DNA from 2 places in the Streptomyces sp. NPDC050423 genome. Region 2 is predicted to be linked to the other one. Evidence: riboswitches for the same ligand, from Rfam matches in the RefSeq annotation. Region 2 holds a riboswitch; the other holds the start of a gene.

What was found. A riboswitch is a leader RNA that binds a small molecule or an ion and turns the genes downstream of it on or off. The one in region 2 is predicted to bind cyclic di-AMP.
Positions count from the first base shown of each region.
Region 1: it holds a riboswitch for cyclic di-AMP, as region 2 does, so the genes downstream of both, AB0I52_RS15130 (M23 family metallopeptidase) here and AB0I52_RS28785 (peptidoglycan DD-metalloendopeptidase family protein) in region 2, are expected to answer to the same signal.

Region 1 covers NZ_JBFAJY010000017.1:28,371-39,264, reverse strand. The annotation lists gene AB0I52_RS15145 (DNA topoisomerase IV subunit A) at 1-963, opposite strand, end outside; gene AB0I52_RS15140 (pitrilysin family protein) at 1,209-2,585, shown strand; gene AB0I52_RS15135 (pitrilysin family protein) at 2,612-3,994, shown strand; cyclic di-AMP (ydaO/yuaA leader) riboswitch at 4,206-4,372, shown strand; gene AB0I52_RS15130 (M23 family metallopeptidase) at 4,386-5,222, shown strand; gene AB0I52_RS15125 (GntR family transcriptional regulator) at 5,398-6,105, shown strand; gene AB0I52_RS15120 (HPr family phosphocarrier protein) at 6,285-6,566, opposite strand; gene AB0I52_RS15115 (GNAT family N-acetyltransferase) at 6,739-9,648, shown strand; gene AB0I52_RS15110 (DUF5998 family protein) at 9,740-10,336, shown strand; gene AB0I52_RS15105 (nucleotide pyrophosphatase/phosphodiesterase family protein) at 10,336-10,894, shown strand, end outside.
Region 2 covers NZ_JBFAJY010000048.1:48,566-59,459, forward strand. The annotation lists gene AB0I52_RS28765 (aspartate aminotransferase family protein) at 1-1,109, shown strand, start outside; gene AB0I52_RS28770 (XRE family transcriptional regulator) at 1,177-1,785, shown strand; gene AB0I52_RS28775 (DUF6126 family protein) at 1,833-2,009, shown strand; gene AB0I52_RS28780 (tyrosine-protein phosphatase) at 2,038-2,850, opposite strand; cyclic di-AMP (ydaO/yuaA leader) riboswitch at 3,261-3,450, shown strand; gene AB0I52_RS28785 (peptidoglycan DD-metalloendopeptidase family protein) at 3,454-4,425, shown strand; gene AB0I52_RS28790 (SGNH/GDSL hydrolase family protein) at 4,609-5,454, shown strand; gene AB0I52_RS28795 (STM4011 family radical SAM protein) at 5,469-6,350, opposite strand; gene AB0I52_RS28800 (STM4012 family radical SAM protein) at 6,358-7,731, opposite strand; gene AB0I52_RS28805 (STM4013/SEN3800 family hydrolase) at 7,728-8,543, opposite strand; gene AB0I52_RS28810 (STM4014 family protein) at 8,581-9,726, opposite strand; gene AB0I52_RS28815 (STM4015 family protein) at 9,707-10,675, opposite strand; gene AB0I52_RS28820 (STM4015 family protein) at 10,683-10,894, opposite strand, start outside.

The DNA of each region.
Region 1 (10,894 bases), on a different contig from region 2:
GCCGTTCTTGACCTCGATGACCAGGCGCAGTCCGTGCGAGCGGTCGGTGAGGTCCTTGACGTCCGCGATGCCCTGGAGCTTCTTCGCCGAGACCAGGTCCTTGATCTTGGCGATCACCTTCTCCGGACCGACGCTGAAGGGCAGTTCGGTGACGACCAGACCCTTGCGGCGTGCCGTGACGCTCTCCACGGCGACGGTGGCGCGGATCTTGAACGAGCCGCGGCCTCCCGCATAGGCGTCCTTGATGCCGCCGAGGCCCACGATCCGGCCACCGGTCGGCAGGTCGGGACCGGGGACGAACCGCATCAGGGTCTCCAGGTCCGCGCCCGGATGCTTGATCAGGTGGCGGGCGGCGGCGATGACCTCGCCCAGGTTGTGCGGCGGCATGTTCGTCGCCATGCCGACGGCGATCCCGGTCGTGCCGTTGACCAGGAGGTTCGGATAGGCGGCCGGGAGGACGACGGGCTCCTGCTCCTGGCCGTCGTAATTCGACTGGAAAGCGACGGTGTCCTCGTCGATCGACTCCGTCATCAACGACGTCGCGTCGGCCATCCGGCACTCGGTGTACCGCATGGCGGCCGGCGGGTCGTCGTTGCCGAGCGAGCCGAAGTTTCCGTGTCCGTCGACGAGGGGGAGCCGCATGGAGAACGGCTGTGCCATCCGCACCAGGGCGTCGTAGATCGACGCGTCCCCGTGCGGGTGCAGCTTACCCATGACCTCGCCGACGACGCGGGCGCACTTCACGTAGCCGCGGTCCTGGCGCAGGCCCATCTCGTTCATCTGGTACACGATGCGGCGGTGCACCGGCTTCAAGCCGTCACGGGCGTCCGGCAGGGCCCGTGAGTAGATCACCGAGTACGCGTACTCAAGGAAGGAGCCCTGCATTTCGTCGACGACGTCGATGTCGAGGATCTTCTCCTCGAAGTCGTCCGGCGGCGGGGTCTTCGTGCTGCGGCGGGCCATCGCGGCTGCGACTCCTTCACGGATTCTGTTCGGGCAACCTCAGGTTCTGACGCGGACCATTGTGGACCGCCGCACTGACAACTCCGACCTCGACCCGTCCCAAAGGGGGTTCTCCACCCGTCCCGAGGGGTCCGGACCCCGCTTTCCGGTGACCTGCGCGGCACGGGAACTTCGCCAGGCGTCGGTGCGCTTGCTTACAGTGGCAGGTCTCGCATCACTCCAGTATCGCGATCGAAGGGACGTACATGCCCATGGGTCACACGGCCACAGCCCAGGCCGGCTCCGGCGGCTTGACAGCGACCGAGCACCGTCTGGCCAACGGCCTGCGCGTGGTGCTCTCCGAGGACCATCTGACCCCGGTCGCCGCGGTGTGCCTCTGGTACGACGTCGGCTCGCGCCACGAGGTCAAGGGACGCACCGGTCTGGCTCACCTCTTCGAGCACCTGATGTTCCAGGGTTCGGGCCAGGTCAAGGGGAACGGACACTTCGAGCTGGTGCAGGGCGCCGGCGGCTCCCTCAACGGCACCACCAGTTTCGAGCGGACCAACTACTTCGAGACGATGCCCACGCATCAGCTGGAACTGGCCCTGTGGCTCGAGGCCGACCGGATGGGCTCGCTGCTCGCCGCGCTCGACGAGGAGTCCATGGAGAATCAGCGGGACGTCGTCAAGAACGAGCGCCGCCAGCGCTACGACAACGTCCCGTACGGCACCGCGTTCGAGAAGCTGACCGCCCTCGCCTACCCGGAGGGCCACCCGTACCACCACACCCCGATCGGCTCGATGACCGACCTGGACGCGGCGACGCTCGAGGACGCACGGACCTTCTTCCGTACGTACTACGCGCCCAACAACGCGGTGCTCTCGGTCGTCGGCGACATCGACCCCGGGCAGACGCTCGCCTGGATCGAGAAGTACTTCGGCACCATCCCGTCGCACGACGGCAAGCAGCCGCCGCGGGACGGCTCACTGCCCGAGGTCATCGGCGGTGAGCTGCGCGAGGAGGTCCGCGAGGAGGTCCCGGCGCGTGCGCTGATGGCCGCCTACCGGCTGCCGCAGGACGGCACCCGCGAGTGCGACGCCGCGGATCTCGCGCTGACCGTGCTGGGCGGCGGGGAGTCGTCCCGGCTGCACAACCGCCTGGTCCGCCGGGACCGGACGGCTGTCGCGGCGGGATTCGGGCTGCTGCGGCTGGCCGGTGCGCCCTCGCTCGGCTGGCTGGACGTCAAGACGTCCGGCGGCGTCGAGGTGGCGCAGATCGAGTCCGCGGTCGACGAGGAGCTCGCCCGGTTCGCCGAGGAGGGCCCCTCGCCCGAGGAGATGGAGCGCGCCCAGGCACAGTTGGAGCGCGAGTGGCTGGACCGGCTCGGTACGGTCGCGGGCCGGGCCGACGAACTGTGCCGGTTCGCCGTGCTGTTCGGTGACCCGCAGCTCGCCCTGAGCGCCGTGCACCGGGTGCTCGACGTCACCGCCGAGGAGGTCAGGGCGGCCGCCAGGGCCCAGCTGCGGCCGGACAACCGGGCGGTGCTGGTCTACGAGCCGGTCGAGTCGGCGGAGCCCGTCGAAGAGGCCGAAGCCGACGCCGCCAACGACACCGACGCGCACGAAGGAGCGGACAAGTGACCGACGCTGCCGCGACTGGAGTTTCGATGCAGTACCACCCGCAGCCCGCCCCGGGAGCGGCCAGGCCCTGGGCCTTCCCCGCACCCGAGCGCGGCGCCCTGCCCAACGGCCTCACGGTGCTGCGCTGCCACCGCCCCGGCCAGCAGGTCGTCGCCGTCGAGATCTTCCTCGAAGCCCCGCTGGACGCCGAGCCCGAGGGCCTGGACGGGGTGGCCACGATCATGTCGCGCGCCCTGTCCGAGGGCACCGACAAGCACAGCGCCGAGGAGTTCGCCGCCGAGCTGGAGCGGTGCGGCGCCACTCTGGACGCCCATGCCGACCACCCCGGTGTCCGGGTCTCCCTGGAGGTTCCCGCCTCCCGGCTGGCCAAGGCGCTCGGTCTGGTCGCGGAGGCCCTGCGGGCACCGGCCTTCGCCGACAGCGAGATCGAGCGGCTGGTGAACAACCGGCTCGACGAGATCCCGCACGAGCAGGCGAACCCCGCCCGGCGCGCTGCCAAGCAGCTCTCCAAGGAGCTCTTCCCGGCCACGGCCCGCATGTCGCGCCCGCGCCAGGGCACCGAGAAGACCGTGGAGCGGATCGACTCCGCGGCCGTCCGCGCCTTCTACGACGCCCACGTCCGGCCGTCCACCGCGACCGCCGTGGTCGTCGGTGACCTCACCGGCATCGACCTGGACGCCCTGCTCGCCGACACCGTCGGCGACTGGTCGGGCAACACGGCGGAGCGCCGCCCCGTCCCGCCGATCACCGCCGACGACACCGGCCGGGTGGTGATCGTGGACCGCCCCGGAGCGGTGCAGACGCAGCTGCTCCTCGGCCGGATCGGCGCCGACCGGCACGACAGCGTCTGGCCCGCCCAGGTGCTCGGCACGTACTGCCTGGGCGGCACGCTGACCTCCCGCCTGGACCGGGTGCTGCGCGAGGAGAAGGGCTACACCTACGGCGTGCGCGCCTTCGCCCAGGTGCTGCGCTCCTCGGCCCGGGACGCCGCCTCGGGGGCGACGGGCGCAGCGATGCTCGCCATCAGCGGCTCGGTGGACACGGAGTCCACCGGTCCGGCGCTGGAGGACCTGTGGAAGGTGCTGCGGACCCTGGCCGCGGAGGGTCTGACGGACGCGGAGCGCGAGACGGCCGTGCAGAACCTCGTGGGCGTCGCACCGCTGAAGTTCGAGACGGCGGCCTCCGTCGCCGCCACCCTCGCGGACCAGGTCGAGCAGCACCTCCCGGACGACTACCAGGCGCACCTGTACGCGCGCCTCGCGGACACCGGCACGGTGGAGGCGACGGCGGCCGTGGTCAACGCCTTCCCGGGGGACCGGCTGGTCACGGTCCTCGTCGGGGACGCCGCACAGATCGAGCAGCCCGTCAGGGCCCTCGGCATCGGAGAGGTCTCGGTCGTCACCGGCTGACCGCTCAATCCTCCTGAAAGTGGGGCAAAAGGAAGGCCCTGGCAGATCACCCTCCGCCAGGGCCTTCCCTTTTGTCCGATTTAGGGGAGAGGTTACCTGTCTGCCCTGTGGGATGTGCTACAAATCCGCCTGTCCGTTTGGTGTGGGGAAGTGCCCCCGCTTAGCGTCGGCTCGGCTGTCCGCCACTCGTATGCCGCATCCGTGACGTACCGGGCAGTCATCGCCGAGTCCCCGTCAGGCGCGAGCCCGGGGAGCCGGGGACCCACGCAGTCCCTGGGGTGAATCGGGTGCCCATGCCTCAGTGAGGCCGGGGGATCCGTAGGAGACCTTCCTGCTCCGAACCCGTCAGCTAACCCGGTAGGCGAGAAGGAAGGAAAGGACCAGCCACTTCATGGCGTTCACCCGTGCCACGGGGAAGCACCGTGCCCCGAGCCGTCTGACGCGCTGCGGCGCGAAGGCCGTCGGCATCGCGACCCTGGCCACCACCGGCGTCATCGGCTCCCTGGCCTCCCCGGCCCTCGCCGCGGACGCCGAGACCCCCGCCACCGACGAGACAGGCCTCTCCCAGGCCATCGCCATCGAGGGCGACCTGGCCGACCGGATCGACGCGCAGGCGGACGCGCAGCAGCACCAGGCCGATGCCGCCGCGAAGGCGAAGGCGGAAGCCAAGGCGAAGGCCGAGGCCGAGAAGAAGGCTGACGCCAAGAAGAAGGCCGACGCCAGGGCCAGGGCGGCCGCGAAGGCCAAGGCCGCCGCCAGGGCCGAGGCGGCCCGCGAGAGCGAGGCGCGTGCCGCCCGCTCCGCCGAGCGCGCCCGGCTGGGCACCTTCCAGCTCCCCGTCGCAGGTTCCTACGTGAGCACCGGCTACAAGTCCAGTGGCTCCCTGTGGTCCTCCGGCAGCCACTCCGGCATCGACTTCCACGCCGCGTCCGGCAGCTCCGTCGTCGCCGTCGGCGCCGGCACGGTCGTCGAGGCCGGCTGGGGCGGCGCGTACGGCAACAACATCGTGCTCCGGATGACGGACGGCACCTACACCCAGTACGGCCACCTCTCCTCGATCGGCGTCTCCGTCGGCCAGAGCGTCGGCCAGGGGCAGCGAATCGGCCTCTCCGGCTCCACCGGCAACTCCACCGGACCGCACCTCCACTTCGAGGCCCGGACCACGCCGTCGTACGGCTCCGACATGGACCCGGTCGCCTATCTGCGCGCCCACGGCGTCACCGTCTGACCGACGCGCGAAGCGCTTCGGTGAAAGGCCCCGGCAGCCCGCCGGGGCCTTCGTCGTGTCCAAAAGATATTCATGAATTTCCACCCGGCATCGGAAATGCGACCGCATTGCAATAGAGTCACAGGACAGGCGTCGATCGGCCGCGTTCCGCGGGGACTGAGGCGGAGGTTCGGACATGCGCATTCCGGCGCATTCGGTATGCACGGCAATCCGTGACGACATCGTCTCCGGTGTCTTCGAACGCGGCAGCCGACTCACCGAGGAGGTGCTCGCGCGCCGTTACGGGGTTTCCCGCGTCCCGGTACGCGAAGCGCTGCGCACCCTGGAGTCCGAGGGCTTCGTGGTCACCCGCAGGCACGCCGGGGCCTGTGTCGCCGAGCCCGACGAGCAGGAGGCCGCCGACCTCCTGGAGGTCCGGATGCTGCTGGAGCCGCTCGGCGCGGCCCGTGCCGCCCAGCGCCGCACCGACGCCCACCTCAAGGTGCTGCGCGGCCTGGTCAGGCTGGGTCAGGAGCGGGCCCGCCGGGGCGAGGGCGAGGATCTGCGCTCACTGGGCGGCTGGTTCCACGAGACGCTGGCCCAGTCCTCCGGCAGCCCCGGCCTGATCGCGCTGCTCACCCAGCTCCGGCACAAGATCGCCTGGATGTACGCGGTCGACCAGCCGGCCCGTCCGGCCGATTCCTGGGCCGAGCACGGGGCCATCGTGGACGCCGTGGCGCGCGGCGACGCGGAACGCGCTCGGGCGCTGGCCGCCCAGCACGCCGAGCGGGCCACCGCTGCCCACCGGCTGCGCCGCGCCGGCCGGCCGGGTGCCGCCGTCCCCCGCGCCGGCCGGGTGAGGACTTCGCAACCTGCCGTAAACACCCCGAGCGGCCGGCATTAACAATGAAGCCGTATACAAGGAACAGGGTATTCAGTGGCGCCTTCTTCTTGCTGCCCTGAATTATTCCGCGTGGGTTTTTCTCCATGGTTCGTCATTCCCGCGCACACGAAAGAGCCGCGACTCCCGGTCGGGGGTGTCGCGGCTCTTTCGCAGGAATTTCGGCGGTCGTGACCGCTGGGTCAGACGGTCTCCGGAAGCTCGTCGAGCCCCTCGGCGACCAGCTTGGACAGACGGTCCAGAGCAGCTTCGGCGTTGTCGGCCTCGGAAGCGAGAACGATCTCCTCGCCGCCCTGGGCACCGAGCCCGAGCACCGCGAGCATGGACGCGGCGTTCACCGGATTGCCGTCGGCCTTGGCGATGGTCACGGGTATCCCGGAGGCCGTGGCCGCACGGACGAAGATGGATGCGGGGCGGGCGTGCAGGCCCTCGGCCCAACCGACGTTGACGCGGCGCTCAGCCATGGTTCTGCCCTTCACGAATCAATGGTTGTCTAGACCAGTCTCTCATGCAGTGTGTGATGCTCCAGCCGACCCGCGACACGTCCGCGGGCCGCTCGTACCGTCGACCGGCCACCCTCAGACTGCCCCGGCCCCGACCCCCACGCGACCGCTGACCGAGCCGTACGCTTTGCCCATGGAGCCCTCTCCGGAGCAGAGTCCGCATCACGTCTACCCCGACCACTGGGAGGCGGACGTGGTGCTCCGCGACGGCGGCACCGCGCGGATCAGGCCGATCACCACGGACGATGCCGAACGACTGGTCAGCTTTTACGAGCAGGTGTCCCCGGAGTCGAAGTACTACCGTTTCTTCGCTCCCTACCCCCGGCTCTCCGCCAAGGACGTCCACCGCTTCACCCATCACGACTACGTCGACCGGGTGGGACTCGCCGTCATGGTGGGCGGCGAGTTCATCGCCACGGTCCGCTACGACCGGATCGACGCCCAGGGCAGGCCCGCGTCGGCCCCGGCGGACGAGGCGGAGGTCGCCTTCCTCGTCCAGGACGCGCACCAGGGCCGCGGCGTCGCCTCCGCGCTGCTCGAACACATCGCGGCCGTCGCCCGCGAGCGCGGCATCCGGCGCTTCGCCGCCGAGGTGCTGCCCGCCAACAACAAGATGATCAAGGTGTTCCGGGACGCCGGGTACACCCAGCAGCGCAGCTTCGAGGACGGCTCCGTCCACCTCACCCTGGACCTCGAACCGACCGCCGAGTCGCTCGCCGTCCAGCGCGCCCGGGAGCAGCGTGCCGAGGCACGCTCCGTGCAGCGGCTGCTCGCACCCGGCTCCGTCGCCGTCATCGGCGCGGGGCGCACCCCCGGCGGGGTCGGCCGCACCGTCCTGCGCAACCTCCTGGGCGCGGGCTTCACCGGCCGCACCTACGCCGTGAACAGCGCCCTCGCCGCCGGCCAGGACACCATCGACGGAGTGCCCGCCCACCGCTCCCTCGGCGAGATCGGCGAACCCGTCGACCTCGCCGTCGTCGCCGTACCGGCCGAGCGGGTCCCGGAGGCCGTCGCGGACTGCGGGGAACACGGCGTCCAGGGCCTGGTGGTCCTCTCCGCCGGATACGCCGAGTGGGGCGCCGAGGGCCGCGAACGGCAGCGCGAACTGGTGCGCCAGGCCCGCTCTTACGGCATGAGGATCATCGGCCCGAACGCCTTCGGCATCATCAACAACTCCGAAGCGGTCCGGCTGAACGCCTCCCTGGCCCCGGAACGGCCCGCCTCCGGGCGCATCGGCCTGTTCACCCAGTCCGGCGCGATCGGCATCGCCCTGCTCTCCGGGCTCTACCGGCGCGGCGCCGGCCTCTCCACCTTCATCTCGGCCGGCAACCGCGCCGACATCTCCGGCAACGACTTCCTCCAGTACTGGTACGAGGACCCGGACACCGATGTCGCCCTGCTGTACCTCGAATCGCTCGGCAACCCCCGCAAGTTCACCCGCCTCGCCCGGCGCACCGCCGCCGTGAAGCCGGTCGTCGTGGTGAAGGGCGCCCGGCACAGCGGCTCCACCCCGCCGGGCCACGCCGTACCCGTCAGCCGGATCCCGGACGCCACGGTCTCCGCGCTGATGCGGCAGGCGGGCGTGATCCGTGTCGACACGGTGACGGAGATGGTCGACGCGGGCCTGCTCCTCGCCGGCCAGCCGCTCCCGGCGGGCGGCCGTGTCGCGATCCTCGGCAACTCCGAGTCCCTCGGCCTGCTCACGTACGACGCCTGTCTGGCCGAGGGGCTGCGCCCGCGTCCGCCGCGCGACCTCACCACCGCCGCCACCCCGCAGGACTTCCGGGACGCGCTGGCCGAGGCGCTGGCCGACGAGGGCTGCGACGCGGTGATCGTGACGGCGATCCCATGGGTGGGCGAGGACGGCGAGGCGGAGGAGGGCGACGGCGAGGTGCTGGCCGCTGCCCTGCACACGGCCTCCGCCGCCGGGCCGGCCAAGCCGGTGGCCGTCGTCCATGTGGAGATCGGCGGCCTCGCGGAGGCCCTGGCCGCCGCCACCAGCACGGTGGCCCAGCAGCGCCCCGCGCCGGCGCCGGGACGGCCCCCGGCCACCCCCGCCACACCACCCCCGGCCAGCCCCGCCGTCACACCGTCCCCGGTGGCGCCGCCGCCCGGCGGAACGGACACCGCGCCCGCGGCAACCGCCTCCGAGGGCGCCCGTGCCGTCGGCCGGATCCCCGCCTACCCCGCCGCCGAACGGGCCGTCCGGGCACTCGCCGAAGCGGTGAAGTACGCCCAGTGGCGACGCCAGGCCGCGGTTCCCGGCAAGGTCCCCGAGTTCCTCGACGAGACCATCGACGAGCCGGGCGCGGCCGCCCGCATCGAGGCGCTGCTCGGCGAGGACCCCGATCCGCACGGCAGGCCCCTGGCGCACGACGAGGCCCGCGACCTGCTGGCCTGCTACGGCATCACCGTCCTGCCGACGCTCCCGGCCCCCGACGCGGAGGCGGCCGTCGCCGCCGCCGCGCGGCTCGGCTACCCGGTCGCGCTGAAGACCACCGCACCCCACCTGCGCCACCGCGCCGACCTCGGCGGTGTCCGGCTGGACCTCGCCACCGAGTCCGCGGTGCGCCGCGCGTACGGCGAACTGACCGACCTCCTCGGCAAGCCCGCCGAGCTCCGGCCCGTCGTGCAGGCCATGGCCCCGCGCGGTGTCGACACCGTCGTACGGGCCACGATCGACCCGGCCGCGGGCGCCGTCCTCTCCTTCGGCCTGGCCGGTGCTCCCTCCGAGCTCCTCGGCGACACCGCCCACCGGCTGGTTCCGGCCACCGACCGGGACGCCGCCGAGCTGATCCGCTCGATCCGGGCCGCCCCGGTCCTCTTCGGCTGGCGCGGCTCGGCGCCCGTGGACACCGCGGCGCTGGAAGAACTGCTGCTCAGGGTCTCCCTGCTGGTCGACGACCACCCCGAGGTGGTCTCCGTCGCCCTGGAACCGGTCGTGGTCGCCACCCAGGGGCTGACCGTCCTCGGAGCGAGCGTCCGGCTGTCGCCGCCGCCGGCCCGCACCGACCTCGGCCCCCGCCGCCTCTCCAACTACTGAACCGCCCCGGGCCGTGCCGTCCCGGACCACGTCCGGTACGGGGCGGGCAGGACGTCCCCGGCAGCCATCCGCCCCCCGTAGGATGGTGCGTATGGCTAAGACCGGTACGACGACCCAGGGGCTGCGCGCGGCGATCGAGCGCAGCGGCTACTACCCGGCCCTCGTGGCCGAGGCGGTGGAGGCCGCCGTGGGCGGTGAGCCGGTCGCTTCGTACCTGGTGCACCAGGAGACCACCTTCGACTCCAACGAGGTGCGCCGGCACGTCACGGTCCTGGTGCTCACGGACAACCGCTTCGTCGTCAGCCACACCGACGAGCAGAACGCCGACACCAGCTCCCCGACGCCCTACGCCACCACCTCCACCGAGTCGGTCAAGCTCGACCGGATCTCTTCGGTCGTGGTCAGCCGCGTCGTGGCCAACCCGGAGAAGTACGTCCCCGGCACGCTGCCCCGCGAGGTCGTCCTGACCATCGGCTGGGGCGCGGTCTCCCGGATCGACCTGGAGCCCGCCGCCTGCGGCGACCCCAACTGCGAGGCCGACCACGGCTACACCGGCAGCTCCACCGCCGACGACCTGAGCCTGCGGGTCAGCGAGGCCGGCGACGGCCCCGACACCGTGCGCCAGACCCTCGCTTTCGCCCAGGCGCTCTCCGAGGCCACGGCCGCGACCGCGGCGGCCGGCCGCTGATGGTCCAGCCGGCCTGGCAGGACCCCGTCCTGCTGCCCGTCGACACCGCCCCGGTGCCCGAGTACGGCAGCGGCTCGCTGGCCGATCTGCTGCCCACGCTCGTCGCCGGACAGGGCGTGCCCGGTTTCACGGCGGCGATCGCCGAGCTGACGCCCGCCGACCGGAACTGCGTCTTCCTGATCGACGGACTCGGCTGGGAGCAGATCCGGGCCCACCCCGACGAGGCCCCCTTCCTGCACTCCCTGCTGCCCACCTCGCGCGGCGGCACGGGCCGCCCGATATCCGCGGGCTTCCCGGCCACCACCGCGACCTCCCTGGCCTCGGTCGGTACCGGGCTGCCCCCGGGCGAGCACGGCCTCACCGGGTACACGGTGCGCAATCCGGAGACCGGCGCACTGATGAACCAGCTCCGCTGGAGGCCGTGGACACAGCCCAAGGTCTGGCAGCCGCACCCCACCGTCTTCACCCTCGCCGACGCGGCCGGAGTGCGTACCGCGCAGGTCTCCGCGCCCACCTTCGAGCAGACTCCGCTCACCAAGGTCGCCCTCAGCGGCGGCT
Region 2 (10,894 bases):
ACCTCACCCGCTTCGACTGCCAGCCGCTGCCGGGGCTGCTGGCCGAGAAGCTGCTCACGCACAGCCCGCACCTGGACCGGGTGTTCTTCGGAAACAGCGGTACGGAGGCCGTCGAGACGGCGCTCAAATTCGCCCGGTACGCGACCGGGAAGCCGAGGATCCTCTACTGCACGCACGCCTTCCACGGCCTGACCACCGGTTCGCTCTCGGTCAACGGCGAGGCCGGGTTCCGGGACGGCTTCGCCCCCCTGCTGCCCGACACCGCCATCGAGCTCGGCGACCTCGACGCACTGCGGCGCGAGCTGCGGCGGGGCGATGTGGCCGGCCTGGTCGTCGAGCCGATCCAGGGCAAGGGCGTGCACGCCTCGCCGCCCGGCTTCCTGCGCGCCGCCCAGGAGCTGCTGCACAAGCACAAGGCCCTGCTCATCGCCGACGAGGTGCAGACCGGCCTGGGCCGTACCGGTGACTTCTACGCCTACCAGCACGAGGAAGGGGTCGAACCGGATCTGGTCTGCGTCGCCAAGGCGCTCTCCGGCGGCTATGTGCCGGTCGGGGCGACCCTCGGCAAGGACTGGATCTTCAAACGCGTCTACTCCTCGATGGACCGGGTGCTGGTCCACTCGGCCAGTTTCGGCTCCAACGCCCAGGCGATGGCGGCCGGGCTCGCGGTCCTCGCCGTGATGGAGGACGAGGAGACCGTGGCGAACGCCCGCCGCACCGGTGATCTGCTGCGCGAGCGGCTGGCCGCCCTGGTCGGCCGCTACGAGCTGCTGCACGAGGTGCGGGGGCGCGGGCTGATGATCGGCATCGAATTCGGCCGGCCGTCGTCGCTGAAGCTGCGCAGCCGCTGGACCATGCTCCAGGCGGCCCGCAAGGGACTCTTCGCGCAGATGGTGGTCGTACCGCTGCTCCAGAAGCACCGGATCCTCACCCAGGTCTCCGGCGACCACCTCGAAGTGATCAAACTGATTCCGCCGCTCGTCATCGACGAGACGGACGTGGATCGGTTCGTGACCGCGTTCACGGCGGTCATGGACGACGCGCACAACGGCGGGCTGATGTGGGACTTCGGCCGGACCCTGGTGAAGCAGGCGGTCGCCAACCGCTGATCGGCAAAAGGTTTGCCTCGGAGGCAAGAAATTTGCCTCCGAGGAAAGTTCCTGGCCCAATGGAGACATGAATCCTCCAGAAGGAGGGGTGGCCGACGAGCTGCCCGGTGTCGCGCCACGCCTGCGCGATCTGCGCCGGGGCCGCGGGCTCACCCTGGAGACAGCCGCCGAGCGCGCCGGGCTCTCGCCCGCCCATCTGTCCCGGCTCGAAACGGGCCGGCGGCAGCCCTCGCTGCCGATGCTGCTCGGACTTGCCAGGATCTACGGTACGACGGTCTCCGAACTGCTGGGTGAGATCCCACCGGAACGTGACTCGATCATCCGGGCCCGGAAGTTCGAGGGGGCCGAGGCCGACGGCTGGATGTACCAGCAGGCCGGTGGTCCGGGCCGGGCGATGCAGGCGCTGCGCGTCCGGGTCCCGTACGGCGCGCAGGGCGACCTGGTGCGCGTCCACCCCGGTGAGGAGTGGCTGTACGTCCTGGCCGGGCACCTCAGGGTGACCCTCGGGGACACCGTGCACGACCTCGGCCCCGGCGACAGCGCGCACTTCGACTCGCTCACCCCGCACCGGATCGCGGCACCGGAGCGCGAGGGCGCCGAGCTGCTCTTCGTCCACACCCTGCTGCAGAGCCCCGCTGCCGAGCTGTGCCTCGGCAGCGGGATCCACCGTCGCTGAGACGCCGTCCCCGCCGCCGGCGCGTCCGGTCGCCAGAGAGGACTGTCATGTCCGATTCCGAGAACTACGACCCGCTCACCCCGGCCAGGCGCAAGGAGTCCGACTCGCAGGAGAGCCGGATGCCGCGCGGGCTCGTCATCAGGCTGTTCGCCTATCTGGTGGCCGGGCACGTCATCGCGGGTTTCCTCTACCTGCTGTTCGCCGTGGGGATGCACAACCAGTAGCCGGGAGCTCGGTGTGCCGGCCGGCCGGTCACGCGTCGTCGAGGAGCCGCTCGCGCAGTCGCTCCCGGGTCTCGGGGGTGATTTTCAGCCCCTCGGAGAGGTAGCGGTCGGTGCCGCCCCAGGTCTCGTCGATCGTGGCGAAGGCCGCGGCGAGATATTCGCTGTGGGCGCCGAAGAGCGGGCTGAGGAGCTCCATCACCTCGGGCGACATCCCGGCCGCCGAGGTGTCGCTGCGGCGCACCCGGTAGCGGCGGTGGGCGTCGTTGGACTTGAGGTAGTCGGCCTCGACGGCTTCGCGCCCGACGCCGACCGCGAGCAGCGAGACCGCGATCGAGAGCCCCGCCCGGTCCTTGCCGGCCGCGCAGTGCATCAGGGCGGGGACGCTGTCCTCGGCCAGGGCGTGCAGCACGCGGCTGTGCTCGGCGGTGCGCTCCAGGATGATCGTCCGGTAGGAGGCGACCATGCGGTCGGTCCCCTTGCCGCCGTCGAGGAGGCCGCGCAGCTCGTCCGTGTTGCCGTCGCGCACCATCCGCCAGAACTCGGCGCCGTCCGCCGGGTCGGTGAGGGGGATGTTCACATTGCGTACGCCGGGCAGCTCGACGTCCAGTCCGTCCAGCTTCAGGTCGGCGGCATTGCGGAAGTCGAAGACGGTGTGGAGGCCGAGACCGCCGAGGAACGCGGCGTCCTCGGCGGTGGCGCCCGCCAGGTGACCGCTGCGGTAGAGCCGTCCGTACCGCACCCGGCGGCCGTCCGCGGTGGGCAGTCCGCCCACGTCACGGAAATTACGGACCCCCGCCAGCTCGGGTTCCGTCGACGGGGTCTGCGGCAGCTGCTGCGTCACGGTCACTCCTGGAGGCTCTGCCGCCGACGCGTGTCGCCGACGGGTCCACTCCCGTGACGATACGACATCGGATACTCGGGCAATCGTCTCGGTGACGGCCCCGCGCGGACTCCTGGGTGGGGCCCCGTCTGCGGCTCCGGTGCGAACTACGGGCGTGACATGTCCGTATTGAGGCTTTGGTCGAACATGCCCTGCTTGTGCGGGAGATGATCGCCCCCTCGTGAGCGGGATCATATCCGTGACGGTGTGTGGCGACGCCGCGGCTGGGTATTCCATGCGCCGCGCGGAAAGCCAAGATCCGTAATCCACGGAGTGTGACCGGAATTCCGCTCCGATTTCCCGGAGTGGAATCCGGTGTGGAACCCATGGCTTGTTTCCGCCGTCCCCACTCGCTTACGTTCGCTCTCAATCCGGATGGAACGCCTAATCCTGCCGCCGTCCGGAATTCGCACCCACTCACCGTGTGGCAGGAGCGGGGGAACCAGGTAAGCCGCCGACCGGAGAGATCCGGCCGGCTCGGGGTGAAGTCGCGCCAGGCGCGACCGGGCATCTCCAGCCCGAACCCGACAGCTCACCTCGTAGGCGCCGGAGAGGAAATTCTTCATGCCCATATCGGGTAAGCACCGCCGTCCGAAGTCCAGCACCATCGCCCGCGCCGTCGTCGTCGCGAGCGCCGGCGGAGCCGTCATCGCGCTTCCGCTGCTCGGCGCCACCGGTGCCAACGCCGCGGAGCAGGCCGCTCCCGGCACCGCGAACTCGGCCGTCGCCACGCACGCCGCCCAGGCCAAGCCGGTCTCGGAGAAGCAGGACGGCACCGCGACGTACTCCGTGGTCTCCGGCGACTACCTGTCGAAGATCGCTGCCGAGCACAAGCTCAAGGGTGGCTGGGAGAAGCTGTACCAGGACAACCGCAAGGTCGTCGGCGACGACCCGAGCCTGATCTTCCCGGGCATGAAGCTGACGCTCGGCGGCAAGGCCTGGGGCCACGCCTCGACCACCGGCTCGCCCACCTCCGCGGGTGCCACCACCCCGTCGAAGGCTCCCTCCAAGGCTCCTTCCAAGGCTCCGGCCAAGACCGAGTCCAAGGCCCCCACGGCCTCCAACGCCGCGTCCTCCTCCGACGCCCAGGCGTCCAACGGGACCTCGGCCCCGGCCGAGCGGAGCACCGGCTCCGGTTACGTCCACCCGGTTCCCGGCAACCACACCACCGCCTACCGTGCCTCCGGCGCCAGCTGGTCCAGCGGCAGCCACACCGGCATCGACTTCCCCGTGTCCACCGGCACCAGCGTGAAGGCGATCACCTCGGGCACCGTCGTCACCGCCGGCTGGGGCGGCGCGTACGGCAACGAGGTCGTCATCAAGCACGCCGACGGCCACTACTCGCAGTACGGACACATGTCCTCGCTCTCCGTCTCGGCGGGCCAGACCGTGACCGCGGGCCAGCAGGTCGGCCTCTCCGGCGCCACCGGCAACGCGACCGGCCCGCACCTGCACTTCGAGATCCGCACGGGTCCGGCGTACGGCTCGGACGTCGACCCGATCGCCTACCTGGCGTCGAACGGGATCAACGTCTGATCCAGGCAGCACCGGTCCGGTAACCCGGACCTGAGCAATACACAGAGGGACGGTGCGCGGCGGCGCACCGTCCCTCTGCTTATTCCCCCTTTACCAAAACCTGACCGGGTGGTCTATCTCACCACCCGTCAACCCCGTATTACGGTCGCGTAGGTCACATTCGACGGTGCAGGATATGCCCTTGTGGCAAACGATTCGAGAAACATCCGACAGAGCGTCATCAACAGGCAGGGCGCCATCGAGTCGTACGCGGCGATTGGCGACAGCTTCACCGAGGGAGTCGGCGATCTCGGCCCCGACGGGACATTCGTCGGCTGGGCGGACAGGTTCGCGGTCATCCTCGCTGACCAGCTCCCGGACCCCGGAACGGCACCGGGCCTCGCAGGCGCCGCGCACGGGAACTTCAGGTACGCCAATCTCGCCGTACGAGGACGTCTCCTCGACCAGATAGTCGAGGAGCAGGTGCCCCGCGCCAGGGAACTCGCCCCCGACCTGGTGAGCTTCTGCGCGGGCGGCAACGACATCATCCGGCCGGGCACCGATCCCGACGACGTCGCCGAGCGCTTCGAGCGCGCTGTCGCGGAGCTGACCGAATCGGTCGGCACCGTCATGGTCACCACCGGCTTCGACACTCGCGGCGTTCCCGTGCTGCGCCATCTGCGCGGCAAGATCGCCACCTACACCGCCCATGTGCGGTCCATCGCGGACCGCTACGACTGCCCGGTGCTCGACCTCTGGTCGCTGCGCTCGGTGCAGGACCGCCGCGCCTGGGACGGCGACCGGCTGCATCTGTCGCCCGAGGGACACACCCGGGTCGCGCTGCGCGCCGCCCAGGTCCTCGGCGTCGACGTACCGGCCGACCCCGACCAGGAGTGGCCGCCGCAGGCGCACCGGGGAACGCTGGAGGTCCGGCGCGACGACATCCACTGGGCCCGCGAGTACCTGGTGCCGTGGATCGGGCGCAGGCTGCGCGGCGAGTCGTCGGGGGACCACGTGGAGGCCAAACGGCCGGACCTGCTGCCGCTCTGAGGGGTGCGACCCGATCAGGGACCCACCCGCTCGACGGAGTGCGGCGTCCGGGCCGGGACGCGTTCCAGCACACCGCCCGCGAACACGTCGTACAGCGGCAGTGTCTCCAGATGGACGTAGCCGATGTGGCAGTCGCACACCGCCAGCGGGCAGGCCCGCGGGCCGAGCGCCCCGCGGTAGCTGCCGTCGTAGAGGTTGCCGAGCTCGGCCCGGACGAAGTGGCAGCGGCGCACCGTGCCGTCCCCGTCCACCGAGATGACCGACTCACCGGTCCGGCAGGGCAGCCCGGCCGAGCGGTGCGGATGACGGCTGTACGGGAACAGCGGGTCGATCTCCGTCCACCGGTCGGCCTCCTCGTCCGTATAGCTGTGCCCCTCCGCGGCGTTGACCCAGAGGTAGACCTCTTCGGGGAGCGCCGCCCGCAGCCGCCGGGCCTCTTCGAGATGGCCGTCAAGACCGACCACCCCGACGCTGTGGCGGATCCCCAGCGACGTCAGTTCCCCGCACCGGGCCAGGAAGCGCTCGTACGGCGTCTGGCCCGGGTGGTACGTGCACCAGAGCGCGATCTTGTCCCGGCCCGCGGTGCCCGCCGCGGCCAGCCACTGCGTACGGCCGCTGAGGTTCGTCTGGATCGCCACCCGGCGGATGTGCGGCAGCCGGGCCAGCTCGACCAGCGCCCGGCGGTACCAGGAGCGGACCAGCCCCTCGCCCCACGGGGTGAACAGCACCGAGACCCGGTCGTCGGTCTGCGCCGCCGCCCACGCGGTGAACCGCTCCAGCGCGGCCCGGTCGGCCCGCAGCTGCTCCCGGCTGTCGCGCCGCTTGGCGAACGGACAGTACGGGCAGTCGTAATCGCACGACGCGAGCGGACCGCGGTAGAGGATCGTCAGGTCCATGAGGGGCTCACTTCAGCTCGTACGAGGCCATCGCGGCCCGCACGGCGGGGGAGAAGAGGTCGGGGCCCAGGGCGTCGGAGTGCGCCAGCCCCTCGGGCGACAGACGCAGCAGCCCGGCGGCCGCCCCGTCCGGATCGAGCCAGCCCCGCTCCTCGAACAGGGCCAGCTCCTCGCGGAAGTCCTCGTGGGGAGAGGTGCCGAACCGCTCCCGGTACTCCGGCAGCCGCAGCCCCTCGGCCTGGAGGACCGACTGGAGGAGATGACGGCGGCGCGCCTCACCGCCGTCGGTGTACCGGCCGACCTCGGCGTACGAGAAGTCCTCGGCCGACGTGTAGTCGTCGATGATCCCCCGCACTTTCCCCGTCTCCACGGCGTAGTCGAAGGAGTAGTGCAGCCCGGAGGTGTACGAGCGGGCGCCGCAGCCCAGGCCGATCATGCCGTCGGTCTGGCAGGCGTAGTCGTCGGGGCCGCCGGCCCGCGGGGCGTCGGCGCGGTGGAACATCCGCATCGACACCTGCTCGTAGCCGTGGGCGAGGAGGTGATCGCGGCCCGCGCGGTACAGCCGCAGCCGCTGCTCGTCCCAGGCGGACTCCGCGTCCGCGGCCGAGGCGGCGATCCTGCCGAGGCCGGTCAGCGGACGTATGTACAGCGGGTAGAGGTACAGCTCCTCCGGCCGCCACCGGAGGGCCGCGTCCAGCGAGGTGCGCCAGCTCGCCTCCGTCTGTCCGTCGATGCCATAGATCAGGTCGATGTTGAGGACCGGGATCCGGGCGTCCCGGATCAGCCCGAGGGCCGACTCCACATCGGCACGGCGCTGCGGACGGACCGCCGCACGCGCCTCGGCCTCGACGAAGCTCTGCACACCGATGCTGATCCTGGTCACCCCCCGGTCGGCGAGGACGGCCAGCCGGTCGGCCGTCGCGGTCGACGGTGACGTCTCGACCGACAGCGGAACCGACCGGAGATCGGCGCCCATCCGCTTCTCCGCTATGTCGCACAGGCGCTCCAGCTCGCCCGCAGTCAGGAAGGTGGGGGTCCCGCCGCCGAAGGCCGCCGCGGCGAACCGCACCGGTTCCGTGTCGCCCAGCGCGTCCCGTACAGCCGTCGCCTGGCGGTCCAGTGCGTCGAGGTAGCGGGTGGTGAGCTCGTCGGGGGCGCCGATGCGGGTGAAGAGGTTGCAGAAGCCGCAGCGGACCTCGCAGAACGGTATGTGGAGATAGAGCGAGAGCGCGTCCTTGCGTTCTGCGGCCCACAGCTCACTCAGCGCGGGCCGCCCGCCCGGGTGCTCGGACAGCCTGCCGTACGCCGTCTTGTGCGGATAGGCGTAGACGTAGCTCTGGTACGGACGGGGGGTGAGGCGGGGGGAGTGCGGACTGTTCATCGGGCGGTGGCCCCCGGTTCCAGGAAGAAATGGGCGTACGGAACGGTCCAGACGGACTCGTGTCCGAGCCGGTGACCGGTGTAGCCGTCGTCGCCGTACGCCGTGCCGTGGTCGGAGCAGACGACGGCGAACGCCCGGCGGCGGCTGCTCGCGGCGGCGAAGAGGCGGCCGACATGGGCGTCGACGTACTCCAGCGCGGCGGCGTGGGTGGCGCGGCTGTCACCCGAGTCACGGGTGGCCCCCGGCAGGTGGAACCAGTTCGGCTGGTGCAGCGCGGAGACGTTGACGAAGAGGAACAGGCGTTGTCCGGGGGGAAGCCGCTCGACGACGCGTTCCGCGCGGGTCACCTGCGCCTCGAAGGACGTGTCCGAGGCGACGCCGAACTCGGGCTCCCAGTACGCCTCCTGGAACATTCCGGGCAGCACCGAGCCGAGCGGTGCCTGCCGGTTGAAGAACCCGACGCCGCCGATGCACACCGTGCGGTAGCCGGCCGCGGCCAGGCCCGACACCAGGTCGGGGGTGTCGAAGACGAAGGTGCGCTCCGCGGTGGTCTCGCTGCCCGCGAACCGGGCGGCGAACAGCCGCGGATGCGGCCCCGGGGCGGCCGGTGTGGGCAGGAATCCCGCGAAGATCGCCTGGTGCGACGCGTACGTGAAACTCCCAGGGGTGTGCCGGCGCTCCCAGACGCCCCCCGGCAGGTGCCGGGCCAGGTTCGGGATGCGGCCGGCGGCGGCGAGCTCCGCCGCGACGTCGTACCGCAGGGTGTCCAGGGTGACGAGCAGCAGATCGTGACTGCCGACGACCTCGCTCATATCGGGGTTCAGGGCGTCCATGACGCCGGACGGGGGTTCAGGTCGCTGCGTCGGCACGGTGGTTCCTTGCTCTGTTCAGTACGGCGGCGACCTGCGCCGCGTAGGTGTCCAGGCCCTCGGCGCCGCTGCCAGGCAGACCGGTCAGACGCGGCAGCAGATCGCCGAAGGCGTTGACCTCGCCGACGGCGAAGCGCCGCCAGCCGGTCGACGGAAGCAGATCGACGCCCACGCACAGCGTGTCCGGGAAGGCGGCGCCCGCCCGCTCGCACACGGCCAGGGCCTCGCTCCAACTGCCGCCCGCCGCCCCGACGGCGGCCCGCACCTCGTCCAGATCGCCGCGCGTGCCGCCGAGGTGCAGATTGGTCATGGGGGAGCGGCTGGTGCGGACGACGGCATGGGTGGCACGGCCGTCCACCACCACGACCCGCAGATCCGCGGCCCGGCCGCGCTGCGAGGCCTTCGGCAGCCAGCGCTCGACGTGCAGACCGTCCGGCGCGAGGGCGTCCACGATCGCCGCCACCTCCCGCTCCGTGGTGAGGTGACGCACCCGCAGTGAGTTGTGGAGCTTTCCCCGCGGGGTCCGCTCGACGGAAGTGGCCGCCCGGATCCGGCCGGGCCCGGCCGTCTCGACGGCCAGTACCCCGGAGGCGGAGGACCCGTGCGCGGGCTTCACGAACACCCTCGCCATCCGGCGGTCCGCCATCAGCATGCGCACATCCGCCCACCCGCGCACGGGCGGCGCGGCGGCGCCCGACGTCGGCGAGAGCGGCACCGGCACTCCCGCCGCGTCCAGCACGCCGTGACAGAGGCGCTTGTCGAACAGCACCGCGATGTCGCCGGGACCGTCCAGCAGCACCGCGCCCGCCCCGGCCGCCGCCCGCGCCACCTCCCGTACGGCGGAGGTGAACCGTGCGTACCAGAGGGACGAACCCTCCACCCTGGTCGGGTCGTCGACGCCGCGCAGCAGCCGCTCGACCTCGGCGTCCTCACCGGGCGATTCGATGCGAACGGTCTCCCCGGGCAGGAAGACCGCCGCCCCCGCCAGCACGTCGAGCCAGGACACGGTGCGGGCCGGGGGCAGTCCGGCGGCGCGCACGGCGTCCCGGAAGAGGTCCACCCGGCGGTTGCCGGGATTGCCGACGACCGCGAAGCGCGGCGGCGCGCTATTCGCTGACCGCGACATAGCGGGGCTCGTCATCCTCTGGATCCCAGTAGTCCGCCTCGTCGAGATCGAGGTGGGTGCCCGACCGGCCGCACAGCTCCCGGAAGCGCTCCATCAGCGGATCGGTGAGGTAGTGGTGACGCAGATCCAGCGACGTCAGATGGGTGAGCGGCTGACCGCCGAGGAGGGCCACGGCTCCCGTGTCGCTGAGGGTCCCCATGGACAGCGCGAGCGACTCCAGCCGGGCGACGACCGGGGCGGAGGCCACCGCCGCGGCGATCTCGTCCTGGATCTCGCTGTTCTGCAGGCCGAGATGGCGAAGCCGGGGAAAACCACCGCCCGCCAGCACCGGCCGCAGGTCCTCGACGGTGGCGTCACCGCCGTACCAGCCGGAACCGAACCAGAACTCCAGCCGCTCCAGGGCAGGCAGTTCGCAGGTCCCGACCGCCCGTACGACATGGCCGGGCAGGCCGCCGGACTCGAACCTCAGTGACTTCAGCGCCTCGTGCCGCACCGGACGCAGCCGAAGCTTCTCCTCCTCGGCGACGCTGTCCCCACCGCCGCGCACGGTCAGCTCCTCAAGGAGCGGGAACGCTTCGAGCACCGGCGTGATGTCGCACATGTCGAGCCACGACACCTCGCACTCCTCGCCGACCACATCGGCGAGGAACAGTGCGCGCAGACCGGTGAAACGGCCCGCCGCGGAGGCGAGCTGTTCGACGACGGGGGCGAGAGCGGAGAACTCGTCCTCCCACCACGGGCCGATCAGCAGGGCCCGGACCCCGGCCGTGTCGACCGTGTCGAGGAAGTGCTGCCAGAGCTCCGGGAACGTCACCCCGTCCGGGCCGCAGTCCAGCCTCCAGGCCACCGACTCCGCCGCAGGAAGCGCCCGCACACCGGCGTCGTCCAGGGACGGCAGGGTCAGCACGGGAAGGCCGTGGAAGACCTCGGGGTGTTCGATGCCGTTCATCGCCGCATCACTCCGACACCGTGGTGTAGCGCCCCTCGGCCCCGCGGTCGTCCCACGGCGTGCAGCGATCCGACAGATCGACCCGTACGCCGTACGGCTCCAGGGCCTCGGCGATCCGGCGCTCGACCGGCTCGGAGAGGAAGTGGTGGTGCAGATCGAGCACGTCGAGGTGGGTCAGCGGCTGACCCTCCAGCAGCGCGGCCGCGCCCTCGTCCCCGA